Regions from separate parts of the Ochrobactrum sp. EDr1-4 genome, predicted to be linked through region 1. Evidence: predicted binding sites of a transcription regulator. Region 1 holds the regulator's gene; each other region holds the start of a gene.
The links. The regulator PhoB, encoded in region 1, activates phosphate uptake and scavenging genes when phosphate is short. The targets are predictions, from matches to a motif close to TGTCATNNANCTGTCAT.
Positions count from the first base shown of each region.

Region 2: a site for PhoB is predicted at 2,277-2,293, ahead of ACOZHT_RS17900 (YdcH family protein). Genes of this name have one in related genera too.
Region 3: a site for PhoB is predicted at 1,846-1,862, ahead of phnF (phosphonate metabolism transcriptional regulator PhnF). Genes of this name have one in related genera too.

Region 1 is NZ_JBLZOF010000001.1:1,041,803-1,045,080, forward strand. Features, by position in the region: gene ACOZHT_RS05135 (cell wall hydrolase) at 1-512, opposite strand, end outside; gene phoB (phosphate regulon transcriptional regulator PhoB) at 1,147-1,833, opposite strand; gene phoU (phosphate signaling complex protein PhoU) at 1,954-2,676, opposite strand; gene pstB (phosphate ABC transporter ATP-binding protein PstB) at 2,746-3,278, opposite strand, start outside.
Region 2 is NZ_JBLZOF010000006.1:113,034-116,311, forward strand. Features, by position in the region: gene ykgO (type B 50S ribosomal protein L36) at 1-25, opposite strand, end outside; gene ACOZHT_RS17890 (5-(carboxyamino)imidazole ribonucleotide synthase) at 261-1,349, opposite strand; gene purE (5-(carboxyamino)imidazole ribonucleotide mutase) at 1,351-1,845, opposite strand; gene ACOZHT_RS17900 (YdcH family protein) at 1,928-2,131, opposite strand; gene ACOZHT_RS17905 (YdcH family protein) at 2,465-2,647, shown strand; gene ACOZHT_RS17910 (MFS transporter) at 2,882-3,278, opposite strand, start outside.
Region 3 is NZ_JBLZOF010000007.1:143,925-147,202, forward strand. Features, by position in the region: gene ACOZHT_RS19070 (hypothetical protein) at 545-733, opposite strand; gene phnF (phosphonate metabolism transcriptional regulator PhnF) at 1,074-1,826, opposite strand; gene phnG (phosphonate C-P lyase system protein PhnG) at 1,959-2,486, shown strand; gene phnH (phosphonate C-P lyase system protein PhnH) at 2,486-3,157, shown strand; gene ACOZHT_RS19090 (carbon-phosphorus lyase complex subunit PhnI) at 3,161-3,278, shown strand, end outside.

The sequences.
Region 1 (3,278 bases):
GAGTTTCCACCTGCAACCAGCACATAATGCATATTGTTGTAAGGGAATTTGAGCCCTGCAGTATGGAAGAACATCGAGTTCTTCAAAGATGGATGACGCTTGCCTTTAAGAACTGCATCAGCAGCTGCTTGAACATCTGGCAAAGCGTTGGAATTCATCTTGCGGGTCAAAACGCCCGGTGCAAACTGGTTTTTCTGCCCAACCACACCACAAATTGTATCGGGGTAGCTGCCCGATGCGAGGCGGTTCATCACCACAGTACCGACAGCCATCAAACCATCAGGGCTTGAACGGTTTGATTCAAAAAACATCGCGCGCTGGAGGCATTCGCGATCTCTCGCGGTGTAAGTGAAAGTCTTCACGCCATTGACCGACTTAACGTGGCTTACAGCCGCTGTCTTTTCGGTCTTGGTCTTGCTCGTACCACCAGTTGTCGTGCAGCCCGTCACCAGAAAAGGTGCCACGAGCAAACCGAGAATAACCGGCAGTTTCCATTTACGAGCGCGCGTCAACGGCTCAATCTCTTAATTAGGCGCATCATTACGACCCTTAACTGATCCAGTCTGCTTCCGCTTTTAAAGCGCCACCAAGGCGCTGCAAAATCAGGCTGGCGTTCAAGCCAAATCGAACGAAAATTAAAATTCAAACGTTCTGCTAATCTTCTTAGAGTGCAAGAATTAAGAATTTTTCGGCAAAAACAAGGCAAAAAATCATATTTCAAATTCACAGCCATATTGAAACCGAGAGACTCAACACGTCGAATCTTTGGCCAATAACCTGAGCTAAGCCGTTCTAAATTATTAACAAATCGTTAACGCAACCACTTAAATCTTATAAGGTATTGATTACACGCGATTCAATTGCAATGCAGCGCGCACCATAGAGCTGCCTTAATTCATGACTGCTGTAAAATCCTGCTAAGACATAGAAATTGGCGCTGAAATAATCAGAACATGCGTCTCTCACGAGCATCATGTCCAGTTTCAGTCAAATCTTTGAAATGAACTGTAACATCGTGTGATACGAGCCGATATGGAACGGATTTTCATCAACAACACGAATCGGAATTTGGAAATTTGCAACAAAAATGGCCCGATGCCTTTTGAGCAACGGGCCATTCTTAACGCGTGAAATGAACTCTGATGACTAGCCGAAAGAATAGCCAGCACCGCGCACAGTGCGGATCGGATCGAGCATGCGCCCCAAATTGATCGCCTTGCGCAGGCGTCCGACATGCACGTCGACCGTGCGATCATCGACGTAGATATCCGGTCCCCATACGCCATCAAGCAACTGGCTACGCGAGAAAACGCGGCCCGGCGACATCATGAAATATTCAAGCAGGCGGAACTCTGTCGGTCCAAGACGAATTTCTTTTTCTTTGCGATAAACGCGGTGCTGCTGACGGTCGAGCACAAGTTCGCCGACTTTAAGCACATGCGACAGAACACTTGGATTGGCACGGCGCAGCATGGCTTTAACACGCGCAAGCAGTTCAGGGGTCGAGAACGGTTTGACCACATAATCGTCGGCACCAACGCTCAGGCCGCGAACACGTTCGCTTTCTTCGCCACGCGCAGTCAGCATAATTACCGGAAGACGTTCGGTTTCCGGCCACTGACGCAGACGGCGGCAAAGTTCAATGCCCGACACACCCGGTAGCATCCAGTCGAGAATGAGAAGATCCGGCACGTTTTCACGCAGTGCAATCTCGGCTTCATCGCCACGCAAGATCGTATCGACGTGATAGCCTTCGGCTTCAAGATTATAGCGCAACAACACACTCAGCGCTTCTTCGTCTTCAACCACAGCAATCTTAGGTGCCTGTGACATGCAGTGTTTCCTATTGAGTTAAGCGTGGCGGCACATGCAACTCCCCCGTTCAGCCGCGTGCCGCCGCGTTTTCTTACATATGCGAATAATTTGCGCCGCGATCATACGGCGCAAATCTCATCAGGATTTACGCGCCTCGTCCACGACAATACCGTGGCTCAGGTCTTCTTTCGGGCGTTCCGCAGGCATCTGCAGGCCGGTCACGATGTAATAGACGGTCTCAGCAATGTTGGTTGCGTGATCGCCAATGCGCTCGATATTCTTCGCGCAGAACAGAAGATGCGTGCAGGCTGAAATGTTGCGCGGATCTTCCATCATATAGGTGAGCAACTCGCGGAACAGCGAGGTGTACATCGAGTCAATTTCGTCATCACGGTCGCGAACGATATTGATCTGCTGCACCGAACGCGTTGCATAGGCGTCGAGCACGTCTTTCAACTGTGTCAGTGCCAGTTCAGCGAGGGTTTCGAGACCACGATAAAGCTTGCCCGGCTGGCGGGATTCTGAAACGGCTGCAACGCGCTTCGCGATGTTCTTGCCAAGATCGCCCACGCGTTCCAGATCAGCGGAAATGCGGATTGATCCGATGATTTCACGCAGATCAACAGCCATTGGCTGACGCTTTGCGATAATCATGACGGCCTTGTCGTCAATCTCGCGCTCGCTTGCATCGAGGATAAGATCGTCGGAGATGACGCGCTGTGCCAGTGCGTTATCGGCATTCACAATCGCTGCAACCGACTGCTCAACCATGCGCTCCGCATGACCGCCCATTTCGGCGATCTTGTGGGTCAGGAACTGAAGTTCTTCGTCGTATGCGCTAACAGTATGCTGGGACGCCATCATAGACCTCTCGATTAAAAACGCAGGAAGCGGAACCGCAATCGGCTCCTGCTTTTGCTGAAATATTGGTTAGCCAAAACGACCAGTGATATAGTCCTGCGTGCGCTTCTCGGTCGGTGCCGTGAACATCACATCGGTATCACCGACTTCCACCAGATTACCAAGGTGGAACATCGCTGTGCGCTGCGACACACGAGCAGCCTGCTGCATCGAGTGAGTCACGATGACGATGGTGTAGTTCTGACGCAACTCGTCGATCAGTTCCTCAACCTTTGCCGTTGCAATCGGATCGAGTGCCGAACAAGGCTCATCCATCAGGATCACTTCAGGACTGACGGCAATCGCGCGTGCAATGCACAGGCGCTGCTGCTGACCACCGGAAAGACCGGTGCCTGCATCGTGAAGACGATCTTTCACTTCTTCAAAAAGGCTGGCCTTCTTCAAGCTTGTGACAACGATTTCTTCAAGATCAGTCTTGTTACGTGCGAGGCCATGAATGCGCGGGCCATAAGCCACGTTTTCAAAGATCGTCTTCGGAAATGGGTTTGGCTTCTGGAACACCATGCCAACACGTGCACGCAGTTCAACAACGTCGATCTTTG
Region 2 (3,278 bases), on a different contig from region 1:
CCTTGAGCGAATTCTTGATCTTCATGTCAATCACCGGTCTTGGTTGGGCCCATCGACAGCACGTGTCGCGGGGCGGCATAAAAACAGGCGCCCAAGGCGCCAATTGGTTACAGGCAGTATTCCTGCCCGAAGGGTTGGCCGAAATACACAATATTTCAGCTGAATGTCAACTCCTGCGCCGCAGATTCACGAAGACTGGTCCCGAAAATCTTGCCGCAGGGCCTACAAACGCAGGAATCTGATGGATTCCTGCGTAATGCTTAGCGTGCGCGGGTGCGAATGCGGGTCACATGACCCATTTTGCGGCCCGGGCGGGCTTCTTTCTTGCCGTAGAGATGCAGCACAGCATTCGATTCTGCGAGAATCGCCGGAACCTGCTCAATATCGTCGCCGATCAGGTTTTCCATCACGCAATCGGAATGACGCATAGTGTCGCCAAGAGGCAGGCCTGCGACGGCACGAATATGTTGTTCAAACTGCGAGATCGCGCAGGCAGCCTCCGTCCAGTGGCCGGAATTGTGCACGCGTGGCGCAAACTCATTGGCAAGCAATGTGCCGTCAGCAAGAACGAAGAACTCAAGTCCAAGGACGCCGACATAATCAAGCGCATGAAGAAGCTTCTCAGCGGCCTTGCTAGCGGTTTCGGCAGTTTGGGTTGAGATTGCTGCAGGAACTGTCGAAGTCGACAGAATGCCGTCCTTATGGACGTTTTCTGAAATATCGAAGATCGCAACATTGCCTTGGCGGTCGCGCGCTGCAATCACAGAAACTTCGCGCTCAAAAGCGACAAAGCCTTCAAGGATTGCCGGTGCGTGCTTGATCGCGTGAAGCGCGTTTTTCGCTTCGCTTTCGTCAAGCGATGTGAGGCGGACTTGTCCCTTGCCATCATAGCCAAGGCGACGGGTTTTCAGAATACCGCGTTCGCCAAGTGCTGCGAGTGCTGCAATGAGCGATTCTTCATCGTCGACAAGGCGCCACGGGGCGGTTTCGATGCCGCTTTCATTGAGGAATTGCTTTTCGGTAAAGCGGTCCTGTGAAATCTCAAGTGCGGCTGGTGGTGGAAACACGAGCGCCGATTCCGCAAGCTTGTCAGCTGCTGATACCGGAACGTTCTCAAATTCATAGGTGATGACGTCAGACGCCGCAGCGAGCTGTGCAAGCGCTGCTGGGTCATCGTAGGCCGCAATAATCTGACGGTTGGCCACCTGTGCTGCCGGGCAATCTGCCTGCGGCTCGAGAATGATGGTCTCATAACCAAGGCGTGCCGCTGCCATAGCGAGCATACGCGCCAACTGGCCGCCGCCGATGATGCCGATTGTAGAACCGGCCTTCAACGCTGAAACTGTCATATCAGACCTCATCAGATGGGCGTTCTGCAACGCTTTCGGTCTGTGCAGTGCGCCATTCGTCAAGACGTGCGGCCAGCGCGTCGTCATAAAGGGCAAGTACGGCCGCTGATAGAAGCGCTGCGTTGACAGCGCCCGCGCGACCAATGGCGAGTGTGCCTACCGGGATACCCGCGGGCATCTGCACGATGGACAGAAGTGAGTCTTGACCAGAAAGTGCTTTCGACTGAACTGGCACACCAAAAACCGGGAGCGGGGTCATCGCTGCTGCCATGCCGGGGAGGTGGGCCGCGCCGCCAGCACCGGCAATCACAACTTTGAAGCCTTCAGCCTTTGCGCCTTTGGCAAAAGAAACGAGGCGATCAGGAGTACGATGTGCCGAGACGATGCGCGCATCGAAAGATATACCCAATGCATCAAGCGTATCAGCAGCATGGCGCATTGTTTCCCAATCGGATTGGCTTCCCATGATGATTGCGACATCTGCACTTCTGCTCATTGATCCGTCCTGCTTCTTTAGATCATGGATTGAAAAACAAAGCCGGGCGAACCCCGGCTATGAAACGTCTTTTATGTTATGCTCAGGCGATGATGTCAGGGATGACCTGATCTTCCAGTTCCTGAAGCTTGTCTTTGATTGCGAGTTTTTTCTTTTTCATGCGCTGGATGCGCAGCTGATCGCAGCCGACCTGCATCATGGCATTTATAGCTGCATCGAAATCCGCGTGTTCCTGTTTCAGACGTGCGACGACCAATCTAACTTCGGCCTGATCCTGATCGGACATGCGGCTTGCCCCATTTCTTAAAAATAATATTACGGGCCGCTCCAGAGTGGTGCAGACCCGTTTCAGGCGAAGCCTTTATCACATTTTTCGTGATTGGAAAATCCTACCAAAACAAATTCGACTTTGCATCAAACTCATGCCACAGTGTCATTGTTCTGTCATGAACAACGGTTGCTGAATGAACTGTTGAATGGCAGCCGGGACTGCGTAACTGGCCCGGATAGCAGGAGGTGTACTACCGGGCGTTTGCGCAGGTGAGAGCGGATGGAGCCATTTGTTGGCAAAAGCTGCAACATGGCCCTGTCCTTTGGTAAATCAATCAAAGGAGAATTGATGATGGCTATCGAGTCCCATCTTGCCACGCTTGAACAGAAGCACGGCGCTTTGGAAGAGGAAATCTCCGAAGCTTTAGCGTCACCGGCAATTGATGACCTGCATGTTACGTCTCTCAAGCGCAAGAAGCTGGCTCTCAAAGAGCAGATTGAAAAGCTAAAAATTCAAGTGACGCGTCACTGATCCCCAAGCACGGTGTTCAACGCCCTTAACTGTTGATATTGCATCGTTTTTATAGGCTTATGATAGAGCGCGTTTCGATCTGATTAAATCAGATCGGCGCGCTGAATATTCGTTTTAATGAGCATCTTGTCAGAAAATGGAAACCCACTTTCGGGGATGCGCTCTAAATAAGCGATGTCGAGCAATTATTCTTTAAATATTGGCGGCTGCGTTACAGCCGCCGAACATCTTTATTTAATTGGCTTCGCTTTCCGCCCGTGGGTCGAGATTCATCCCCTCAGGCGTTGCACTCTTCACCGATGGCATGCTCTTAAACTGCTCTTTTTCTGATTTCGGTATCGATGCCCGTCTGCGGGAGCGAAACAGCGCGTAGCCCGTTATCGAAATATGCGCGAGCGCTGTGATGGCAAACAGGCCTGATGGCCAGAAAATATCCATCGCAGCCGCAGCCAGCAAGGGTCCGAGCATGGTGCCGAAGCCATATAGCAACAGCAGCCCACTCGATACTTTCACGAAGCTTTCAGATGTAGCGTGGTCATTCGCATGGGCTACTGCGACAGGATAAAGTGCATAGGCAAGTGCCCCATAACAGCCGGTCATGATGATGATAACCTTGCCGTTGGATGGACCG
Region 3 (3,278 bases), on a different contig from region 1:
AGCAAACAGTATGTACGGAAATTTATGTGCAGCTCTCACCGGTGGAAAGCCTGGAAAACCGTCTAAAACGATTATGATGACACATGCAAACAACGGAGCGAGAAACGCGATGACCAGATTTCGCTGCTGCTCAAGTCGGTAAGTTGCAAGCGCCAGAATTGCGCCAAGAAGAAGCGGAAATGCAATGACTTTAATGATAATGGATTGTAGCATTAGGGCCCGTTGAATTTTTCAGTTCATTTGAAATATTCATACAGCTTAATTTTGATATTCGATCATAACGTTTATTTTATTCCGATAAACATACTGTCTATAAAAATTGAACAGTTCGATCAGAAACGTTTCAAGAAGTGCATCGTGCTTTTGATGACGTCGTCCCGATGGCCACTTTTCAGCTATGTCTTTCAAAAGTGTATTGAGGCTTCGTTTTACACGCTTGGATTAGAGCGAGAATTCATGACTCTTTTCAAAGCGCTCCAGACGCGTTTGGAGCTATTAATGGCGTCAAATGGGTCGACTTACGATTGGAGGCTTTTCGGGGAGTTCATACTTCGCCCGCCAAAAGATCGCGGCGGCTCTGGAAAAGGAGAGACTGCTCATCGTCGACCCAGCTTGCTTTAGCCCTCTCCAGCCCACCACTATAGCCCTTGCCCACGTCGGCTTGTCCAGGCGTTGCGCCAGATCGAGATGCGTGATGGTCGTGCCATAGCGCACTTTCATCAGATGCGACCATGCATCCTGCAGGAACGGATTACCTGTGGGAGCGATAGGCAAATTGATAACTTGAAGCGCTCCGCGAAAGTAAGCCGCGATCTGTACGGCGACATGCGCCACGCAATCGTCTTCGCGGATAAGTTGGTCAGAGGACTGCCAGTTAACATCTACCCGGGTGTCGCCCACGACATCGAGGCGAACCAGAGCACCGCCGTCATTCTCACGTGTGGGTACCCCGGGTAATGCAAGGATTATTTTTGGATCGCTCGAACGTGAGATCGATTACGGTCATTCGGAGAGCATACACCACATCGCCTCTGTGAGTATTTCGAAGATGTCGCCAAAGGCAGTTCCGAGTTTCAGTTATTTTCATTATCACTTTCAATAACAAATTCCATTCTGTCTGCGGAAAACCGCGTCAAAGAAAATTGTATGGGCTTTCCCTCGGTATCGATATTGATTGCGCGGGCTGTCAGCACGATTGCACCGGGAGATAATTTGAGGTGTTTGAGATCGTCAGGATCGGCATGGCGGGCGGATACCACAGTCGATTTTCTGAAATAATCGCTGACGCCTGCCGCTTTGAATGCTGAAGTGATCGAACCGCTGGCCGCATAATCTTCGGTGAAAGTCGGGAAAGCATTTGAATCTATCCAGTGGGTGGCGATTGAGATCGGGTGCCCGTCAGCGCTGTGCATGGTCTCTAACCGTAACGCTTCGGAGCCTATATCCATTCCGAGTGCCTGAGCGATGTCGGCAGTCGCAATTTCCAGAGAAGAGCTGAGCAGTATGCCCCGGGTTTCGCTCACTTGTGGGGCGAGTGCTTGCGAAATACGCGTGCGGCGCCCGATCTGGTAGGTGAGGCGTTTTGCATTGGCGATAAAGGTGCCGCGTCCTTGTTCCGCGCGCAGGACGCCTTCCTGCGTAAGAGCCGCAATTGCGCTGCGCACGGTGTGACGATTGACGCCAAATCGTTCTGCCAGGTCCATTTCGGCAGGTATGCGTGCGCCCGTAGCAAGTTTCCCGGCCATGATGTCGCCGCGTATCTCGTCGGCAATCTGCCGCCAGATGGCTACACCGCTGTTTCTCTCAATCCGTCCACTCTTTTTCATCTGCGCCTTTGTCGTCAATTGTCATCGTCCTGTCATTGGCAGGGTGTATTCATTCTGGTATTGTATAGTTGTCTATATGAATAGACAAATAAGGCGATCAAGTCAACCGGATTAGATAGGGCGGATAAGCTCATGAACACGACGAGGCATACTACCCGGCACAGCACAGTTGAAAGTGGAGGTGGCTCCGCCGCTAAAAGCAATTTGGCGCCGGATGCAACGCAGGCAGCACGTCAGGCCAGTATGGCGCTTCTCGCTCGCGCAAGCGGCGAAGAATTGAAGACGTTCTGGCAGAACTGGGCAGACAAGCCCGAATTTGAAGTTTTGCGTGGTCCGGAAACCGGGCTGGTTATGATGCGCGGTCGTATTGGCGGCGGCGGTGCCCCGTTCAATGTTGGCGAGGCAACCGTCACCCGCGCAACTGTTCGTCTGGCGAATGGCTCGGTTGGGCACTCCTATGCGCTGGGACGTGATCAGGAAAAGGCGAAGCTCGCTGCATTGTTTGATGCACTCTGGCTCGACGAGGCCACCCGCGATGCAATCGAAAGCAGCGTGCTCAATGCATTGCGTGGTCGTGTCGATACTGCGGATGCAAAACGGCGCAATGAGGCTGCTGCCACGAAAGTCGATTTCTTCACAATGGTTCGGGGAGACAATTGATGCTCCATTCTTCTTCTGCATTTGAAGGCGGACTGGCTGATCCAGTCAATGAAGCGCAGTCGGCGTTTCATGCGCTCATGCACGCAATGGCCAATCCTGGTCGTATCCATTCGCTGCCTGGTGCGGCTGCGCCATCAAAGCCGCTCACGCCTGAGCTTGGCCTCATTGCAGCAACGCTTCTTGATCACGACGCAAGCGTCTGGGTCGATGCTGAAATAGCAGCCAATCAGGACGCAACGGCATGGCTGACATTCCATACCGGTGCACCACTCGTCGGCGATCAGTCGAAAGCGCAGTTCGCACTTGTAACGGATGCGCAATCGTTGCCGGCACTTTCTTCCTTCGCGCAGGGAGATCCTGAATTTCCGGATCGTTCGACGACTGTTGTTCTGGCGGTTTCGTCTTTGACGAGCGGGCAGGGTTTCAGCCTCAAAGGCCCGGGCATCAAGAATGAAACTGTGCTGACCGTTGATGGTTTGCCGCAGGATTTTGCTGCGCAATGGCGTGAAAATGGCGCGTTGTTTCCGCTGGGCATAGATCTGGTGCTCGTCGCTGACGGCAAAGTTGCAGCGCTTCCCCGCACCACGCGTATAGCAAGTTTGGCGCAGGATCCCGAAAAGTGGGAACCAGTTTTCGGAAAAGATCATGCTGTCGAAAAGATTGAGGGCTAATCCATGTATGTTGCTGTAAAGGGCGGTGAAACCGCCATCCGCAATGCCCACCGTCTGCTTGATGATCGCCGTCGCGGCGACCGCTCGGTTCCGGCGTTGCGTCTTGACCAGATTGCCGAAC